DNA from 3 places in the Actinoplanes sp. NPDC026670 genome. Region 2 is predicted to be linked to each of the others. Evidence: riboswitches for the same ligand, from Rfam matches in the RefSeq annotation. Region 2 holds a riboswitch; each other region holds the start of a gene.
What was found. Region 2 has a riboswitch for cobalamin ahead of AB0E94_RS28960 (ribonucleoside-diphosphate reductase subunit alpha). Riboswitches for the same ligand answer to the same signal wherever they lie in the genome.
Positions count from the first base shown of each region.

Region 1: it holds a riboswitch for cobalamin, as region 2 does, so the genes downstream of both, AB0E94_RS47940 (VWA domain-containing protein) here and AB0E94_RS28960 (ribonucleoside-diphosphate reductase subunit alpha) in region 2, are expected to answer to the same signal.
Region 3: it holds a riboswitch for cobalamin, as region 2 does, so the genes downstream of both, cobN (cobaltochelatase subunit CobN) here and AB0E94_RS28960 (ribonucleoside-diphosphate reductase subunit alpha) in region 2, are expected to answer to the same signal.

Region 1 is NZ_JBEZXU010000093.1:22,808-28,793, reverse strand. It holds gene cobO (cob(I)yrinic acid a,c-diamide adenosyltransferase) at 1-297, opposite strand, end outside; gene AB0E94_RS47940 (VWA domain-containing protein) at 607-2,760, opposite strand; cobalamin riboswitch at 2,793-2,912, opposite strand; gene AB0E94_RS47935 (gluconokinase) at 3,018-4,571, opposite strand; gene AB0E94_RS47930 (citrate synthase) at 4,843-5,986, opposite strand, start outside.
Region 2 is NZ_JBEZXU010000032.1:105,515-111,500, reverse strand. It holds gene AB0E94_RS28975 (MerR family transcriptional regulator) at 1-827, shown strand, start outside; gene AB0E94_RS28970 ((2Fe-2S)-binding protein) at 824-1,609, shown strand; gene AB0E94_RS28965 (hypothetical protein) at 1,777-2,073, shown strand; cobalamin riboswitch at 2,160-2,379, shown strand; gene AB0E94_RS28960 (ribonucleoside-diphosphate reductase subunit alpha) at 2,518-4,914, shown strand; gene AB0E94_RS28955 (ribonucleotide-diphosphate reductase subunit beta) at 4,914-5,909, shown strand; gene AB0E94_RS28950 (hypothetical protein) at 5,979-5,986, opposite strand, start outside.
Region 3 is NZ_JBEZXU010000011.1:143,900-149,885, forward strand. It holds gene cobN (cobaltochelatase subunit CobN) at 1-1,727, opposite strand, end outside; cobalamin riboswitch at 1,761-1,883, opposite strand; gene AB0E94_RS13705 (nitrite/sulfite reductase) at 1,992-3,740, shown strand; gene AB0E94_RS13710 (precorrin-8X methylmutase) at 3,744-4,361, shown strand; gene AB0E94_RS13715 (precorrin-2 C(20)-methyltransferase) at 4,516-5,986, shown strand, end outside.

The DNA of each region.
Region 1 (5,986 bases), on a different contig from region 2:
GCCGGCCCGCTGGATCCAGGACCAGCCCTCGCCCATCTTGTGCCAGGTGACGGGCGCTCCCCCGGCCTGCCCGAGAGCCTTGAGCGCGGCCTCCTCGCCGACCTTCCACTTCTCCGACTTGACGAACTGGAACACCCCGATCGGCCATCCGGCGCTCCACGCCCGCAGCGCCATCCCGAACGCGGCCGTCGACTTCCCCTTGCCCGGCCCGGTGTGCACGGCGAACACCGCCTGCCGCCGCCGCTGCCGCGTCGTCAGCCCGTCATCGGGCACGCTGGTCACTTTCCCTTGCGGCACAACCAAAACCTCCCTGTTCGGTACGGCCACTGCTCCCGCCGGAGCCGACCCCGTCCCGTCTCGTCCGGTACACGGGCTCGGCGCGGCTCCCGCCCCTCACCCTCCACCGGCACTCACCGTCACCCCAGACCGCCAGCCGTCGCCCACAACGGTCATCACACCCGCAAAACCCACGTGAGCGACGGCTCGCGGACCGACAACCGAAACCCGACCGCCAGCCGTCGCCCACAACGGTCATCACACCCGCAAAACCCGCGTGAGCGACGGCTCGCGGGAGGGGGGACGGTGAGCTCGGGGTGGCTGGGGGTGTCACGCGGCGCGCCGGTAGGCGCGGTCGGTGGCCGGAGCCGGGCTGGGCGCGGAACGGCGGGTGGTGGCGGCTTCCAGGTGGTCCAGCGGCATCACGTCGGCGGCCAGGGCGGCGGCCAGTTTGCGGGCCAGGCCCAGACGGATCGGGCCGGACTCGCAGTCGACCACCACCGTGGCCACACCGGAGAGCAACGGGGCCACGCGTAGCGGGTCCGGGCCGCTGGTCGCCCGGCCGTCGGTGACGATGATCAGCAGCGGGCGGCGGCGGGGGTCGCGGCGGCGTTCGGTGGCGATCGTGGTGGCGGCCGCGCGCAGGCCGGCGGCGAGCGGGGTCCGGCCGCCGGTGCGCAGTGCGGCCAGCCGCTGGACGCCCACCTCGTGGCTGGAGGTCGGTGGGAGCACGACGTCGGCTTCCGCGCCCCGGAAAGTGATCATCCCGATCCGGTCCCGCCGCTGGTAGGCGTCCCGCAACAGGGACAGCACGGCCGTCTTGACCAGGGTCATCCGCTTGCGCGCGGCCATCGAACCGGAGGCGTCCACCACGAAGAGCACGAGGTTGGCCTCCCGCCCGACATGGACCGACTCCCGCAGGTCCCGCGGCAGCACCCGGATCCCCCGCATCGCCTGATCAACAGCGGTCTGGTCCAGGGCCGCCCGGTCCAGGGCAGCCCGCAGGGTGGCGAACAGATGTGGGGCTCCGGCGAGTTTGCCCTGTGGGGGGCGGCTTCCCACCACCCGGCCGCGGCGGGCGAAAGCCGGTGAGCGACGGCCGGTGTGGCCGCCCTCGCCGCGGGCCGAGATGCGCAGCGTGCGGGGGCGGTAGGCCGGGCCGGCCGCAACGATCGCGCCGGGCCGGCCGGGGGCGCCGTCCGGAGACTGCGGGGCTTCGGACGGGTCGAACTCGCCGGACGGGGCCTCGGCCGAGGACCGGGAGCCGGCGGGCGAAGGACCGGAGGGCGGGGCGCCGGAAGGGCCGGCCTGATCAGGGGACGCGACGTCCGTACCGTCAGAAGGGCCGCCGTCCCGCGGGCCGTCACCACCGCCTGGTCCGTCCGGGTCCGGGTCCTCGTCGTCCTCGTCCTCGCCGGAGGAGTCGGCGGCGGAGTCGGCGGAACCGGCGGCGCGGTCCTGTTCGGCCTGGCGTTCGGCTTCGGCCAGGGCCTCGTCGAGTTTCTGCTCGTCGGTGCCGGGCGGGTCGAGCGGGTCGGTGCGGCGGCGGTGTGGCAGGGCGAGCCGGGCGGCGTCGGCCACGTCGCCGGCGGTGACCCGGTCGCGGCCGTGCCAGGCGGCCAGGGCCACGGCGCAGCGGGCGACGACGATGTCGGCGCGCATGCCGTCGACGCCGTAGGCGAGGCAGACCCGGGCGATGCGGTCGAGTTCGGCGTCGGGGAGCCGGACCGACGGCAGCTGGGCGCGGGCGGCGGCGATCCGGGTGGCGTATTCACGTTCGTCGGCGGCGAACCGGGCGGCGAACGCGTCCGGGCCGGCCTCGTAGGCGAGCCGCCGCCGGACCACCTCGGCCCGCTGGACCGCGTCGCGGGGCGCGGCGACCGTGACGACCAGGCCGAACCGGTCGACGAGCTGGGGGCGGGGCTCGCCCTCCTCCGGGTTCATGGTGCCGACCAGCAGGAACCGGGCGGCGTGTTTGACCGAGACGCCGTCGCGTTCGACGTGGGCCCGGCCCATCGCGGCCGCGTCGAGGAGCAGGTCGACGAGGTGGTCGGGGAGCAGGTTGACCTCGTCGACGTAGAGCAGCCCGCGGTGGGCGGCGGCGAGCAGGCCCGGCTCGTACGCCTTGACGCCGTCGTTGAGCGCCCGCTGGAGGTCGAGGGTGCCGACGACCCGGTCCTCGGTGGCGCCGACCGGCAGCTCGACGAGGTTCGCGGCCCGCGCCGCCGACGGCCCGCCCGGTGTGTGCGGGCCGTCGGGGCAGCCGGGGTCGGGCGCTGCCGGGTCACAGGCGAACCGGCAGCCGTGCACGACCTCCACCTGCGGCAACAGGCCGGCCAGGGCGCGGACCACGGTGCTCTTGGCGGTGCCTTTCTCGCCTCGGACGAGCACTCCGCCGACGGCCGGTGACACCGAGGTCAGCAGCAGTGCCAGGCGCAGGTCGTCGAGGCCCACCACGGCCGAGAACGGGTACGGAGTCGTCACCAGGATCCCTTCCGGCGGGTGTCCACGCCCGCGCGTCGGTTGTCACGAGCGGCCGGAGTTCCTGGCTCCCGGAATCGGTGTCCGGTCACAGTGGCGGGACCGTCCCGGATTCGCACCGGGTTCCTCCGCTTACCGCTCGCCGGTCACTCTTTCCTACCGGCCGGTGACCCGTCAACGCGGGGTCCGTCACGGCGGGCCCGCCACCGGCGGCGGCGCCGGAGAATGTTGCACGCGAGATTCCCGGCCGTCCGGCGGGTTCAGTTGCGGACCGCCTTCTCGGTGCCGGGGAGGGGTTCGGGGGCCAGCTTGTCGAGTTCGGTGACGACGTCCAGGACGGCGAGGGCGGACTTCTCCACCAGGGGCCGAAGGCGGCGGTAGAGGTCGGCGTCCTGCGGGTCGGGCCGGGTCGGTGCGCCGGTCGGCACCAGGGCGGCGGCGTGGTCCAGGTCGGGCAGGTCGCCGAGGGCGTGCCGGGCCAGGAGGCAGGCGCCGAGCGCGGTGCCCTCGGGCACGTCGGCGACCGTCACCGGCAGGTCGAGGGCGGACGCGAGCACGCCGATCCACAGTTTCGAGGCGGCCGCACCGCCGGTGGCCCGGATCTCGGTCAGCGGGTTGCCCTCGGCCTCGAACGAGTCCCGGACCAGGGCCAGCTGCTGGCAGACGCCTTCGACGGCGGCCCGGACCAGGTGCGGGCGACCGTGTTCGCGGCGCAGCCCGAGGTAGCCGCCGCGCAGGCCGGGCCGCCACCAGGGCGCGCGTTCGCCGAGCAGGTAGGGCAGGCAGAGCAGCCCCTCGCTGCCGGCGACGATCCCGGCCGCCTCGTCGAGCAGCCGGGCGTCCCGGTCGTCGGCGCCCTCGCCGTCGCCCTCGTCGGGCAGGAACGTCTGGCCGGCCCACCTGACCACCGAGCCGGCGTTGTTGACCGCGCCGCCGATCACCCAGCGGTCCTCGGTGAGGGCGTAGCAGAAGAGACGGCCGGCTTCGTCGCCGGTCGGGGCGGCGACGACGGTACGCAGCGCGCCGCTGGTGCCGAGCGACACCGCTCCGACTCCGGGCGGGGTGGCGCCGACCCCGAGGTTGGCGAGCGGCCCGTCGGCGGCGCCGATGACCAGCGGAGTCCCGGCCGGCAGCCCCGCGGCGGCGGCGACCCCGGCGTCCAGCCGCAGGAGGTGTGTGGTCGGGACGACCTCGGCGAGCTGTTCCGGGCGGACCCCGGCGATCCGCAGGGCCTCGTCGTCCCAGCGCCGGGCGTGGATGTCGTAGAGGCCGGTGCCGGAGGCGATCGACAGGTCGACGAGGAACGGGCCACCGGTCAGCGCGGCCACGACCAGTTCCTTGACGCCACCCCAGCGGGCGGTGGCGCGCAGCGTGCCCGGGTCCTCGCCGGTCCACCAGGCGAGCTTGGTGAGCGGGGACATCGGGTGCACCGGGGTGCCGGTGCGGGCCTGCAGCTGCCGGGCCCGGCCGTCGGCGACGATCCGTTCGCACTGGGCGGCGGCCCGGTTGTCGGCCCAGGTCACGACCGGGCCGAGCGGCTTGCCGTTGCCGTCCATCGGGACCAGGGCGTGCAGGAACGAGCTGAGCCCGATGGCGATCACCCGGTCGCCTTTCGCACGGCACTCGGCGGCGACGTCGGTGAGCGCCTTGATCGCGGCGCCGGTCAGGGCGGCCGGGTCGAGCTCGGCGCGGCCCGGGCCGGGCACCGACAGCGGGTAGTGGACGCTGGTCAGGGCGCGGATCTCGCCGTCCGGACCGGCGGCTATCCCCTTGGTCGAGGTGGTCCCGGTGTCGATGCCGATCACGACGTCCATGCGTCTCCTCCCGCCGAACAGGCTGCCCTGCGAGCCTTTCATGCCCGGCGGGACGCCCGATCAAGCCCGGCCGCCTGATCAAGCCCTCGCAGCCCGGCCAGGCCCGGCGGCCCGATCAAGCCCTGCGGCCCGGCCACGGCCAGGGCGGACGGCACTCCGGCCGGGCGACGGCGAGGGCGGCCGGGCGGACGGCGTACCGAATCCGCGGTGGTGACCGCAAGCAAACGCCCCGCCGGAAGCGACCGGCGGGGCGTCAGTGGAACGAAATCGGTCAGCGCTGCTCGACCGGGACGAAATCCCGGACCGGCGAACCGGTGTAGATCTGCCGCGGGCGGCCGATCTTGTTGGCCGGGTCGGCGATCATCTCGCGGTACTGGGCGATCCAGCCGGGGAGCCGGCCGATCGCGAACAGGACCGTGAACATGTCGGTCGGGAAATTCATGGCCTTGTAGATCAGGCCGGTGTAGAAATCGACGTTCGGGTACAGCTTGCGGGAAATGAAGTACTCGTCGGAGAGCGCGATCTCCTCGAGCTTGAACGCGATCTCCAGCAGCGGGTCGGGCTTGTCGAGAGTCGACAGCATCTCCTGGGCGGCCTTCTTGACGATGGCGGCGCGCGGGTCGTAATTCTTGTAGACCCGGTGGCCGAAGCCCATGAGCTTGACGCCCTTTTCCTTGTTCTTCACTCGCGTGACGAACGAGTTGACGTCTCCGCCGTCCTTGCGGATCTGCTCGAGCATCTCGAGGACCGCCGCGTTGGCGCCGCCGTGCAGCGGACCGGAGAGCGCGCCGATGCCGGCCGAGATGGACGCGAACAGGTTGGCCTGCGAGGAGCCCACCAGGCGCACCGACGAGGTCGAGCAGTTCTGCTCGTGGTCGGCGTGCAGGATGAACAGCATGTCCAGGATCTTGGCGACCTTGGGGTCGACGTTGTACTGGACGGTCGGCAGGCCGAACGTCAGGCGCAGGAAGTTCTCGACGTAGTCGAGAGAGTTGTCCGGGTACGGCAGCGGGTGGCCGATGGACTTCTTGTAGGTGTACGCCGCGATCGTCGGAAGTTTCGCCATCAGGCGGATTGCGGAGATATCGACCTGCTCGGAGTCGAGCGGGTCGAGCGCGTCCTGGTAGAAGGTGGACAGCGCGGTGACCGCCGACGAGAGCACCGACATCGGGTGCGCGTTACGCGGGAAGCTGGAGAAGAACGTGCGCATCTCCTCCTGCAGCAGCGTGTGCACGCGGATCTTGTCGGCGAAGTCCTGCAGCTGCGGCGCGGTCGGCAACTCGCCGTTCATCAGGAGGTAGGACACCTCGAGGAACGTGCTCTTCTCGGCGAGCTGCTCGATCGGGTATCCGCGGTAGCGCAGGATCCCCTGGTCACCGTCGATGTAAGTGATCGCCGACTTGGTCGACGCGGTG
Region 2 (5,986 bases):
CGACCACCCTGCGGACCTGGCATCAGCGGTACAGGCTCGGCCCCACCGGCCACGAGACGGGCCGGCACCGCCGCTACACCCCCGGCGACATCGCCACGCTCACCACGATGACCCAGTTGACCGCCCGCGGCATGCCGGCCGCCGACGCCGCCCGGGTGGCCCGGCGTGCGACCTGCCCAGCCGCCGCCGAGCACCCGCTACGTGACCCGGCCACCGACTCCCGGGCCCGGGGACTGGCCCGTGCCGCCCGCCGCCTGGACCTGCCCGCCCTGCGGTCGGCCCTGGACGACGCCGTCACCGAACACGGTGTCGTGCACACCTGGCACACTGTCGCCGGCCCCGCCTTCACCCACCTCAGCCAGGCCCAGATCAGCGAACCACGCAGAGCGGCCGCCCGCAGGCTGCTGGCCCGCCAACTCAGCCAGACCTTCGCCGCAGTACCCCGCCCACCGGCCGGCGCCCCGACGCCGGTTCTGCTCGTCGCGGCCGGGAACCCCCGCGACCTCACCTCGCTCGACGCGCTCGAAGCGGCCCTCGCCGAACATCAGATCGGCTGCCTGCACCTGGGCGCCGGGCTACCGGACGCGGCGATCACCGACGTGGTCGCCGCCAGCCGCCCCGTCGTCGCGGTGGTGTGGAGCCATCGGCCCCACCCCGCCCGGCCCGATCTGCTCGCCGCCCTCACCGCGGCGCCGGGATGGCCGGCCACCGTGGTGACCGCCGGCCACGGATGGCCGCTACCGTCACCGCCGGGCACGATGCCCGCGGCCACCCTCGCCGACGCTGTCGCCGTCGTCGCTGCGCTCATCACCGAAAGCCGCGGATGATCGCCGCGGTTCCGGCGCTGTCCGCGGCAGCAAGCATCGGCCCCTACTTCGTCTGGGAACGCCGCGAGGACACCGCCGGGTGGCGGCCGTTCACCGACCTGTGCGACCCGCAGGTCCTGGCGTCCCGGGTCGACATCGCCCGGCAGACGCTGGCCACCATGGGCGGACTACCGGTCGCCGGCATCGCCGAGCGGGTGGTCGCCTCGACCGTCTTCCTCGGTCTGGCCGCCCGGCTGGTGTCACCACCGCTGGCCGCAGCGGTCGCCGGCGCCGCCGTCCCACTGCCCGACACCACGCGCCTGTGGTGGCGTCCGGTCGACGGTGGCCCGATGCCCATCGCTCACGACGACATCAGCGCCGTGCCCTGCACCGGGCAGTCGGTGGACGACGTCGCCGCACTGCTCACCGCCACTGTCGTCGGCGACCTCGTCACGCCGGTGCTGGAGGTGTTCCGAAGCAGGTTCCGGCTGTCACCGCAGGTGCTGTGGGGCAACGTGGCGTCCGCGTTCGGCGGCGCGGCCGCGATGATCGCCGACACCGTGCCCGGCCACGCCGCCGGTGCCGCCGCCGTCGTCACGGCGATGCTCGGCCAGGGCCTGCTGGCCGGCACCGCGGCAATGCACCGGCCTGATCCGGGCCACGAACGGTGGTTCCTGGTCCGCCGCAGTTGCTGCCTCTACTACCGGATCCCCGGCGGCGGCACCTGCGGCGATTGCGTGCTGACACCCGAGCAGACCCGCCGTGAGCAGTGGCGGTCGGTCCTGGCCCGCCGACGAGCCTGAGGTTCCTGGCACGGTGGTGAGGGTGCCGAAGCCGATGGGCGATCTTCGGCACCCTCGGTCCACGGGTCAGCCGAGGTCGACCGACGGGTAGAGCCGGCGAGGGACGGGTCCACGTTGAACTCCGTGGTTGACTTGTGACTTGTCGTCCGTTGCACGGAAGGTGCCGCATGGGCCGAAAAATCGACAAACACACTGTGACCGTCGACGGCCGGGAGATGGTCGCGCTCCAGCCGGCCGACTACGAACGACTCGACGCCTCCCGCCGTCAGATCGGCGCTCGCACCGCCCGGGTCACCCGTCTCAACCAGCAGCTGCGTGACGCCCAGGAGAGGCTCGCTCAGATCGAGGCGGCGATCGCCGAAGCAGGCTCGGACGAGTGTGTTTGTGATCGTGTCGCGGCGATTCTGCACGAACCCGCCAAACGTCGCGGCGACAATCAGCGCACCCGCGGTGGCAGTCGGTAACGGCCACCGGGCTCTGAAACTGAGTTGTAACGGGTGACGGGTTCAACACACCATATGGGGCTGTGACTTTCGCTCGCCGCCCATATATGGTGTTCCCCGCAGCTGGTTCGGCCAGGCGTTAATACGTCTGTCCGAGGCAACAGGGAACCCGGTGAAAGACCGGGACTGCCCCGCAGCGGTGAGTGGGAACGAAAGCCGTCAACGAAGCACTGGGCTCGGCGAGCCTGGGAAGCGACGGCCGGTAGGAGGCTCGTTTTCGAGCTGTGCCCGCGAGTCCGAAGACCTGCCAGCGCGCCGCATGCCAGCCCGGCGTGCGGCGGTCGAAGGCCGCGTGGGACGGCCGACGCCACCAGCCGTGACACCCGGCCACGTTCCGGGGTGACGGCGGCGTCTTCCTGCGCGCCCCGAGACCTTGGGGAATGGGCGTGACGAGGGGGACGGAACATGACCGCTACGCAGGACCGTGTGGTGCCTGAACAGCGACGGCACGTGATGCAGGTGCGTAAACGCAACGGCGACCTGGAACCGGTCGACGTGAACAAGATCGTCAAAGCGGTCGAACTATGGGTCGCCGACCTCGACGAGGTCGACCCGCTGCGGGTGGCGACCAAGACCATCAGCGGGTTGTACGACGGAGCGACCACCGCTGAGCTGGACAAACTGTCGATCCAGACGGCCGCCGAGCTGATCGGTGAGGAGCCGCAGTACTCGAAGCTGGCGGCCCGTCTGCTCGCCGCGTACGTCGACAAGGAGGTCCGCGGCCAGGGGGTGGCGAGTTTCAGCCAGTCGATCCGCTACGCGCACGGCCTCGGCCTGATCGGCGACGAGACCGCGGCGTTCGTGGCGCGTAACGCCCGCAAACTCGACGACGCCGTGGACGCCGGTGGCGACCTGCGGTTCGAGTACTTCGGCCTGCGGACCGTCGCCGACCGCTACCTGCTGCGCCACCCGCAGGAACGCCTGGTCGTCGAGACACCGCAGTACTGGCTGCTGCGCGTGGCGTGCGGCCTTTCCAAGGACGCCCGCGAGGCGATCGGCTTCTACCGGCTGATGTCGTCGCTGGCCTACCTGCCCAGCTCGCCGACGCTGTTCAACTCGGGCACCCGGCACACGCAGATGTCGTCGTGTTTCCTGGTCGACTCGCCGAAGGACGAGCTCGACTCGATCTACGAGCGGTACCACCAGGTCGCGAAACTGTCGAAGTTCTCCGGCGGCATCGGCATCGCCTGGTCGCGGATCCGCGGCCGCGGCGCCCTGATCCGCGGCACCAACGGGAAGTCGAACGGCATCGTCCCGTTCCTGAAGACCCTCGACGCCGGAGTCGCGGCAGTCAACCAGGGCGGCCGGCGCAAGGGCGCGGCGTGCGTCTACCTGGAGCCGTGGCACCCGGATGTCGAGGAGTTCCTGGAACTGCGCGACAACACCGGCGAGGAGTCCCGCCGCACCCACAACCTCAATCTGGCCAACTGGATCCCGGACGAGTTCATGCGCCGGGTCGAGGCCGACGAGGAGTGGTCGCTGATCGACCCGTCCGACGCCCCGGAGTTGCCCGATCTGTTCGGCGACGAATGGACCGAGGCCTACCGCGCGGCCGAGAAGAAGGCCGTCAAAACCGTCAAGGCCCGCGATCTGTACGGGCGGATGATGCGCACACTCGCACAGACCGGCAACGGCTGGATGACGTTCAAGGACCGCTCGAACGCCCTGTCGAACCAGACCGGCGAGCCGGGCAACACGATCCACCTGTCGAACCTGTGCACCGAGATCCTCGAGGTCAACAACGACGACGAGACGGCGGTGTGCAACCTCGGATCGATCAACCTGGGCGCGCACACGACGGCCGACGGCGTGGACTGGGAGAAGCTGCGGGAGACGGTCCGGACCGCGGTCGTCTATCTGGACCGGGTCATCGACATCAACTACTACCCGTCGAAGCAGGCCGCCGCCTCCAACCCGCGCTGGCGTCCGGTCGGCCTCGGGCTGATGGGTCTGCAGGACGCGTTCTTCACGCTGCGGCTGCCGTTCGACTCCGACGAGGCTCGCTCTCTTTCCACGCGGGTTCAGGAGGAGATCTTCCTGACCGCGCTGGAGGCGTCGGTCGCGCTGGCCGAGCAGTTCGGTCCGCACCCGGCCTACCCGGAGACCCGGGCCGCCAAGGGTGACCTGCACCACGAGCTGTGGGGTGCTCAGGTCACGCAGGCCGACCGGTGGACGGCGCTGAAGGCGAAGATCGCCGAGCACGGTCTGCGAAACTCGCTGCTCATCGCGATCGCGCCGACGGCGACGATCGCATCGATCGCCGGCGCCTACGAATGCATCGAGCCGCAGGTCTCCAACCTGTTCAAGCGCGAGACGATGTCCGGCGAGTTCCTGCAGATCAACACCTATCTGGTACGGGAACTGAAGTCCCGTGGACTGTGGACCGCCGCCATCCGGGAGCAGATCAAACGGGCCGAAGGTTCGGTACAGGGCATCGCCGAGTTGCCGGCCGATGTGCGTGAGCTGTTCCGTACCGCGTGGGAACTGCCGCAGAAATCGCTCATCGAACTGGCCGCCGCCCGTGCCCCGTTCATCGACCAGTCGCAGTCACTGAACCTGTTCATGGCCGCGCCGACCATCAACAAGCTCTCCTCGATGTACCTGTACGCGTGGAAAGCCGGTCTCAAGACCTCGTACTACCTGCGTTCGCGTCCGGCGACGCGCATTCAGCAGGCGACCGTCTCAGTCGCTCCTGCGGCGGTCGTACCGGTACAGGTCGCGCCTGTATCGCTGATCCCGGCGCTGACCGAAGCCGAACTTTGCTCCCTGGAAAACCCCGAATCATGTGAGGCCTGCCAGTAATGCTGCTCGACCCCGGAATGGACCTGACCCTGCGGCCGATGAAGTACCCGCACTTCTTCGACCGGTTCAAGGACGCCATCAAGAACACCTGGACCGTCGAGGAGGTCGACCTGCACTCCGACCTCGCCGACCTCGCTCGTTTGAGTAAGTCCGAACAGCACCTGGTGTCGCGGCTCGTCGCGTTCTTCGCCACCGGCGACACGATCGTGGCGAACAACCTGGTCCTCAACCTTTATCAGCACGTCAACTCGCCCGAGGGCCGGTTGTACCTGTCGCGGCAGCTGTTCGAGGAGGCCGTACACGTCCAGTTCTATCTGAACCTGCTCGACACCTACGTCCCCGACGAGCAGGAACGGTTCGAGGCGTTCGCCGCAGTCGAGAACATCCCCTCGATCGCGCGCAAGGCCGAGTTCTGCTTCAAGTGGATCGACTCGGTCTTCGACCTGCGCAAGCTGGAGACCAAGGAGCACCGGCGGGCGTTCCTGCTCAACGTGATCTGCTTCGCCGCCTGCATCGAGGGGCTGTTCTTCTACGGCGCCTTCGCGTACGTCTACTTCCTGCGCTCCCGTGGCGTTCTCCAGGGGCTCGCGTCCGGCACCAACTGGGTGTTCCGCGACGAGAGCATGCACATGGCGTTCGCTTTCGACGTCGTCGACCAGGTGCGAGCCGAGGAACCCGATCTGTTCGACGCCGACATGGAACAGCAGGTCCGCGACATGCTCGCCGAGGCCGTCGAATGCGAGGTCCAGTTCGCGGCCGATCTGCTGGAGCAGGGTGTCTCCGGCATATCACTGGGTGACATGCGCGAATACCTCCAGCACGTCGCCGACCGGCGGCTCGCCGCGCTCGGCATCGAGCCCGTCTACGGCAGCAAGAACCCGTTCGCGTTCATGGAGCTCCAGGACGTTCAGGAGTTGTCGAACTTCTTCGAGCGGCGCGTTTCCGCGTACCAGGTAGGGGTCTCCGGAAGCGTCAGCTTCGACGACGACTTCTGACCGCACACCGGCGCCCCGCGGAAGACTTCCGCGGGGCGCCGTGCGGTGATCGGCCGGCAGGCCGATGATTCATGCCG
Region 3 (5,986 bases), on a different contig from region 2:
AGCCGGGCGATGTCGCCGTAGGACTCGGCGCGGGCCATCGGCGGGATCAGGTGGTCGACCAGGGTGGCGTGCGCCCGGCGCTTGGCCTGGGTGCCCTCGCCCGGGTCGTTGACCAGGAACGGGTAGATCAGCGGCAGGTCACCGAGCGCCGCGTCGGTGCCGTCCGAAGCGGACATGCCGACGTTCTTGCCGGGCAGCCACTCCAGGTTGCCGTGTTTGCCGACGTGCACGACGGCGTGCGCGCCGAACTCGTCGGCGAGCCACCGGTAGGCCGCCAGGTAGTGATGCGACGGCGGCAGGTCGGGGTCGTGGTAGATGGCGACCGGGTTGGCCCCGAAACCACGCGGCGGCTGCACCATCACCACGATGTTCTCGTCGCGGAGAGCGGCCAGCACGATGTCGCCGCCGTCGGTGTAGAGCTCGCCGGGCGGCGGCCCCCAGTGCTGCACGACGCTCTCCCGGAAATCCTCCGGCAGCGTCACGAACCAGGACTCGTAGGCCGAACCCGAGATCCGGACCTTGTTCTCCGATAGCTGCTCCTCGGTCAGCCAGTCGGGGTCCTGGCCACCGGCGGCGATCAGCGTGTGGATCAGGCCGTCACCGTCGAAGGATCCGAAGTCACCGATCCGGTAGCCCTTTTCGGACAGGGCCGCGAGCAGCGCGACGGTGGACGCCGGGGTGTCCAGGCCGACCGCGTTGCCGATCCGGGAGTGCTTGGTCGGATAGGCCGACAGCATCAGCGCGATCCGCCGCTCGGCCGGCGGCACGTGCCGCAGCCGGGCGTGTGCCACCGCGATGCCGGCCACCCGCAGCGCCCGCTCCGGGTCGGCCACGTAGACCGACAGCCCGTCCTCGTCGATCTCCTTGAACGAGAACGGCACCGTGATGATCCGCCCGTCGAACTCGGGGATCGCGACCTGCGTCGCCGCGTCCAGCGGGGAGAGGCCGTCGTCGCTGGCCTCCCACGCGGCCCGCGAGCTGGTCAGGCACAGGCCCTGCAGGATCGGCACGTCCAGGTCGGCGAGCACGCCGACATCCCACGCCTCGTCGTCGCCGCCCGCGCTCGCCGTGGCCGGGCGGGTGCCGCCGGCCGCCAGCACCGTCACCACCAGCGCGTCGGCCTTGCGCAGCTCGGCCAGCAGCTCCGGCGGGGCGGTCCGCAGCGAGGCCGTGAAGATCGGCAGCGCCCGGCCGCCCTTGGCCTCGATCGCCTGGCACAGCGCCTCGACGAAGGCGGTGTTGCCGGCCATGTGGTGGGCGCGGTAGTAGAGCACCGCGACCGTCTCCCGGCCGCTGCTCTCCGCCCTCGGCAGGAGACCCCACTGCGGGGTCTCGACCGCCGGAGCGAACCCGTTGCCGGTCAGCAGCACCGTGTCGGAGAGGAAGTCGTGCAGCGACGCGAGATTTTCCGCACCGCCCTGCGCCAGGTAGGTGTGCGCGTCCGCAGCGACACCGGCCGGCACCGTGGACAGTCTCATCAACTCGGCGTCGGGCGCCTGCTCACCACCGAGGACGACGACCGGCAGACCGCTCGCGAGCAGCGCGTCGAGGCCCTCCTCCCAGGCCCGGCGGCCACCGAGGATGCGCACCACCACGAGATCGACGCCGTCGAGCAGGGCGGGCAGGTCGTCGACAGCGGTGCGGGCCGGGTTGGCCGGGCGCCACGCCGAGCCACTGGCCCGGGCGCTGAGCAGGTCGGTGTCGGACGTCGACAGCAGCAGGAACACAGCGCACTCCCCCTCGGGGTCCGCGCCCCGGGTAGACGGACATCACGGCGACCGGAGTTTCTGGCTCCCAGAGAATCCCCTGGTGACAGTGGCGGGACCGCGCCGGACTCACACCGGCTTCCTCCGCGGCGTCGCCGCTCGTTGGCCCCTAACCTTTCCGAACCCCGGTGTCCCGCGTCAAGGCGGAACGGCCGCTGTGACGCTCCCGACCCGCCGCACGACGGAGGTGAATTCCTGTCGGGGGCCCGCCGTAGTATCCGGGCCATGACTCCCCGTTGGTCGGACACCGACGCCTGTCCCGGCGCGCTGCGGCTGCACGCCGCAGCCGACGGCATGCTGGCCCGGGTCCGGCTGCCAGGGGGGCTGCTGTCCGGCGCTCAGCTGCGCTCGCTGCGCGAGCTCGCCGAGGAGTTCGGCGACGGCGGCCTGGAGCTGACCTCCCGCGCAAACCTCCAGCTCAGAGCATTACGAGAGGGCGATGCGCCGGCCTTGGCGGCCCGGTTGCGGTCGGCGGGCCTGCTGCCTTCCCAGACCCATGACAACGTACGGAACATTGCGGCCCCCCCGCTGTGCGGATCTCCCCTTCGCGCTCTCGTAGGACGGCTCGACCTCGCGCTCCAGGCTGACGCCTCGCTGGCCGCCCTGCCGGGCAAGTTCCTCTTCGCCATCGGCCAGGTCCCACTGGCCGCCGACGTGGCCGCGATCCCCGTCCCGCCCCCGGCCGGTGACGACACCGCCCCGCGTTCGGCCGATGACGACGCTGCCCCGTGTTCGGCTGGTGACGATGCTGCCCCGCGTTCGGCCGGTGACGATGCCACCCCCTGTTCGGCCGGTGACGACGCCGCCCCAGGTCCCACTAGGGCTGGTGCGGTTGTTCCCCGGCCGCGGGTGTCGGCTGACGGTGATCTGTTCGCGATTCGGCTCGGCGGGCACGACACCGGGTTGCGGGCCGGCCATGACGACGTCGTGCCTGTGCTCCTCGCCGCTGCCCACGCGTTCCTGGCGGAGCGGGAGGCGCAGCGGTCCGGCGGGGCGGTGGCCTGGCGGCTACGGGAGCTGGCCGACGGTCCGGCCCGGGTCTCGGCGCGGGTGGTGGCGGCGCTCGGTGTGACGCCCGTTCCGGTCGAGGTGGCGACACCTGCCGGCGCCCCCGAGCCAGGTGACCTGATCGGCGTGGTGCCACAGGCGGACGGGCTCTCGGCGGTCGGGGCGCTGGTGCCGCTGGGGCGGCTCGATGGCGTGCCGCTGAGGGTTCTGGAAAATGCTGACCTGCTGATCGTGACGCCCTGGCGCGGTGTGGTGGTGCCCGATCTGGCGCCGGAGGCGGCCGAGGCGTGGGCGGACCGCCTGACCGGCGCCGGGCTGGCCGTGGCGCCGGGCTCGCCGTGGTCCGGCGTGACCGCCTGCGCGGGCCGGCCGGGCTGCGCGAAATCGCTGGCCGACGTGCGAGCCGACGCCACCACGGCAGCCCGTTTCATCGCCGGCCTCCCGGTGCACTGGGTGGGGTGCGCCCGCGCGTGCGGCAGCCCGGCGTTCCCGCACGTGCGCGCCGAGGCGACCGCCGACGGCTACCTGATCACCCACCGTCCGGCCGATGACGAAGAGCCGGGTGTCCACGTCCCCGCCGCCGTCCGGCAGCCGGCGGTGCCCGCAGGCCGGTCCCCGGTCGATGATCGCGGCCCGGTCGGACCATCGACCCCGAGCCCGCGACCAGCGAGGATCAGCGTCCTCACACCGGCCACGACAGCAGCGGACGACCGGCAGGCCGCTACCGCAGCGGACGGCAGGTTGGTCGCTACCGCAGCGGACGACAGGCCGGTCGCTGCCACGGCGGACGGCCGACCGGTTGCTACCGCGGCGAACGGCCGACCGGTCGCTGCCACGGCGAACGACCAACCGGTCGCTACCACGGCGAACGACCAACCGGTCGCTACCACGGCGAACGGCAGGCTGGAGCACGCGGCGGGGGTAGATCGGCTGGCAGATGCGATAGCGGTGGCGAGGGGATCCTGAGCGATGGAGTACGTGCGTGACGGCGCGGAGATCTACCGGCGATCCTTCGCCACGATCCGGGCCGAGGCTGACCTGTCGGGGCTGCCGGAGGACGTGTCACGTGTGGTGGTCCGGATGATCCACGCCTGCGGGATGGTGGATCTGGTGGAGGATGTCCGGTTCAGTCCGGGGGTGGTGACCGCGGCGCGGAAGGCTCTGCTCGGTGGCGCGCCGATCCTGTGCGACGCCGAGATGGTCGCGTCCGGGGTGACCCGGTCCCGGCTGCCGGCCGCCAACGATGTGGTCTGCACGCTGCGTGACCCCGCGGTTCCGGGGCTGGCGGCGGAGATCGGCAACACCCGCAGCGCGGCCGCGATGGACCTCTGGGGTGACCGGCTGGACGGCGCCGTGGTGGCGATCGGCAATGCGCCGACCGCGCTGTTCCGGCTGCTGGAGATGGTCGAGGCGGGCGCGCCCCGGCCGGCCGCGGTGATCGGGATCCCGGTCGGGTTCATCGGCGCGGCCGAGTCGAAGGAGGCGCTGGCCGAGTCGGGCCTGGAGTATCTGATCGTGCGCGGCCGCCGGGGTGGCAGCGCCATCACCGCCGCCGCGGTGAACGCCCTGGCCTCAGAAGCCGAGTAGAGCCGAGTAGAGCCGAGCAAGCCGAGCAGAGCCGGACGAGCCGAGCAAGGCCGAACAAACCGGCCAAGGCCGAACGAGGCCGAACCCGGCCGAGTAAGACCGGACCGACATCCCCCTCTGGTTGAACGGCCGGAGAACCCACGCAAGGACTTCGATGACTGACGACGCAGCCCGCGGCGACACCGCGGCGGCGATTCCCTCGCAGGTGACGGCCCCGACCGGGCGGCTCTTCGGGGTGGGCCTGGGCCCCGGCGACCCGGAGCTGGTGACGGTCAAGGCGGCGCGGCTGATCGGCTCGGCCGACGTGGTGGCGTACCACGCGGCGCGGCACGGGCGCAGCAACGCCCGCGCGATCGCCGCCGGCTACCTGCGGGAGGGCCAGATCGAGGAGGCCCTGATCTACCCGGTGACCACCGAGACGACCGATCATCCGGGCGGCTATCAGGGCGCCATCGACGAGTTCTACGCGGCGTCGGCGGCCCGGCTGGCCGCGCACCTGGACGCCGGGCGGGACGTGGTGGTGCTGGCCGAGGGCGACCCGTTCTTCTACGGCTCCTACATGCACATGCACAAACGGCTCTCCGGGCGGTACGAGACCGCGGTGGTCCCGGGGGTGACCTCGGTGAGCGCCGCCTCGGCGGTGCTGGGCCGGCCGCTGATGGAACGGGACGAGGTGCTGACCGTCCTGCCCGGCACCCTGGAGCCGAAGGAACTGGCCGCCCGGCTGGCTGCCACCGACTCGGCCGCAGTGATGAAGCTGGGCCGCACCTTCGAAGGGGTCCGGGAGGCGCTGGATCAGGCCGGCCGTCTTGACGACGCCTGGTATGTGGAACGCGCCACCACTGATCGGGAACGGTCGGGCCCGTTGCGCGACGTCGATCCGGCGACCGTGCCGTACTTCTCGCTGGCCCTGCTGCCGAGCCCGGCCGCCACCGCGTTCACGGCCGGGACCGAAGCGGCGGACGCCGAAGCAGCCGGTAGCGAAGCGGCGGACACCGAAGCCGCCGGGACCGAAGGCGCGGGGGCCGAAGCAGCCAGGACCGAAGCCGCAGACGCCGAAGCCGCCGGGGCCGGGGCCGCGGGTCTGGACGTCGTCCTCACGCCGCCCGCCCGGACCGTGGGTCGGCAGACCGGCATGGTCAGCCTGGAGGAGGCGAACGCGACGGCGCTGAGCCGGATCGCGACCGCCGGCCGGGCCGGCCAGGTAACCGTGGTCGGTCTGGGTCCGGGCAGCCGCCACTGGCTGACCCCCGAGGCGCAGGAGGCGCTGGCCGACGCCGACGATCTGGTCGGCTACGGGCCCTATGTGGACCGGGTTCCGCCGAACCCGCGTCAGAACCGCCACCCCTCGGACAACCGGGTCGAGGCGGAGCGGGCCGCATTCGCGCTGGACCTGGCGAAACGTGGCCGCCGGGTGGCGGTCGTGTCCTCCGGTGACCCGGGGGTCTTCGCGATGGCCGCCGCCGTCCTGGAGGTGGCCGAGGACCCGCAGTGGCTGGACGTCCCGGTGCGGATCCTGCCCGGCCTGACCGCGGCGCAGGCGGTGGCGAGCCGGGCCGGCGCGCCGCTCGGGCACGACTTCTGCATCCTGTCGCTCTCCGACCGGCTCAAACCGTGGTCGGTGA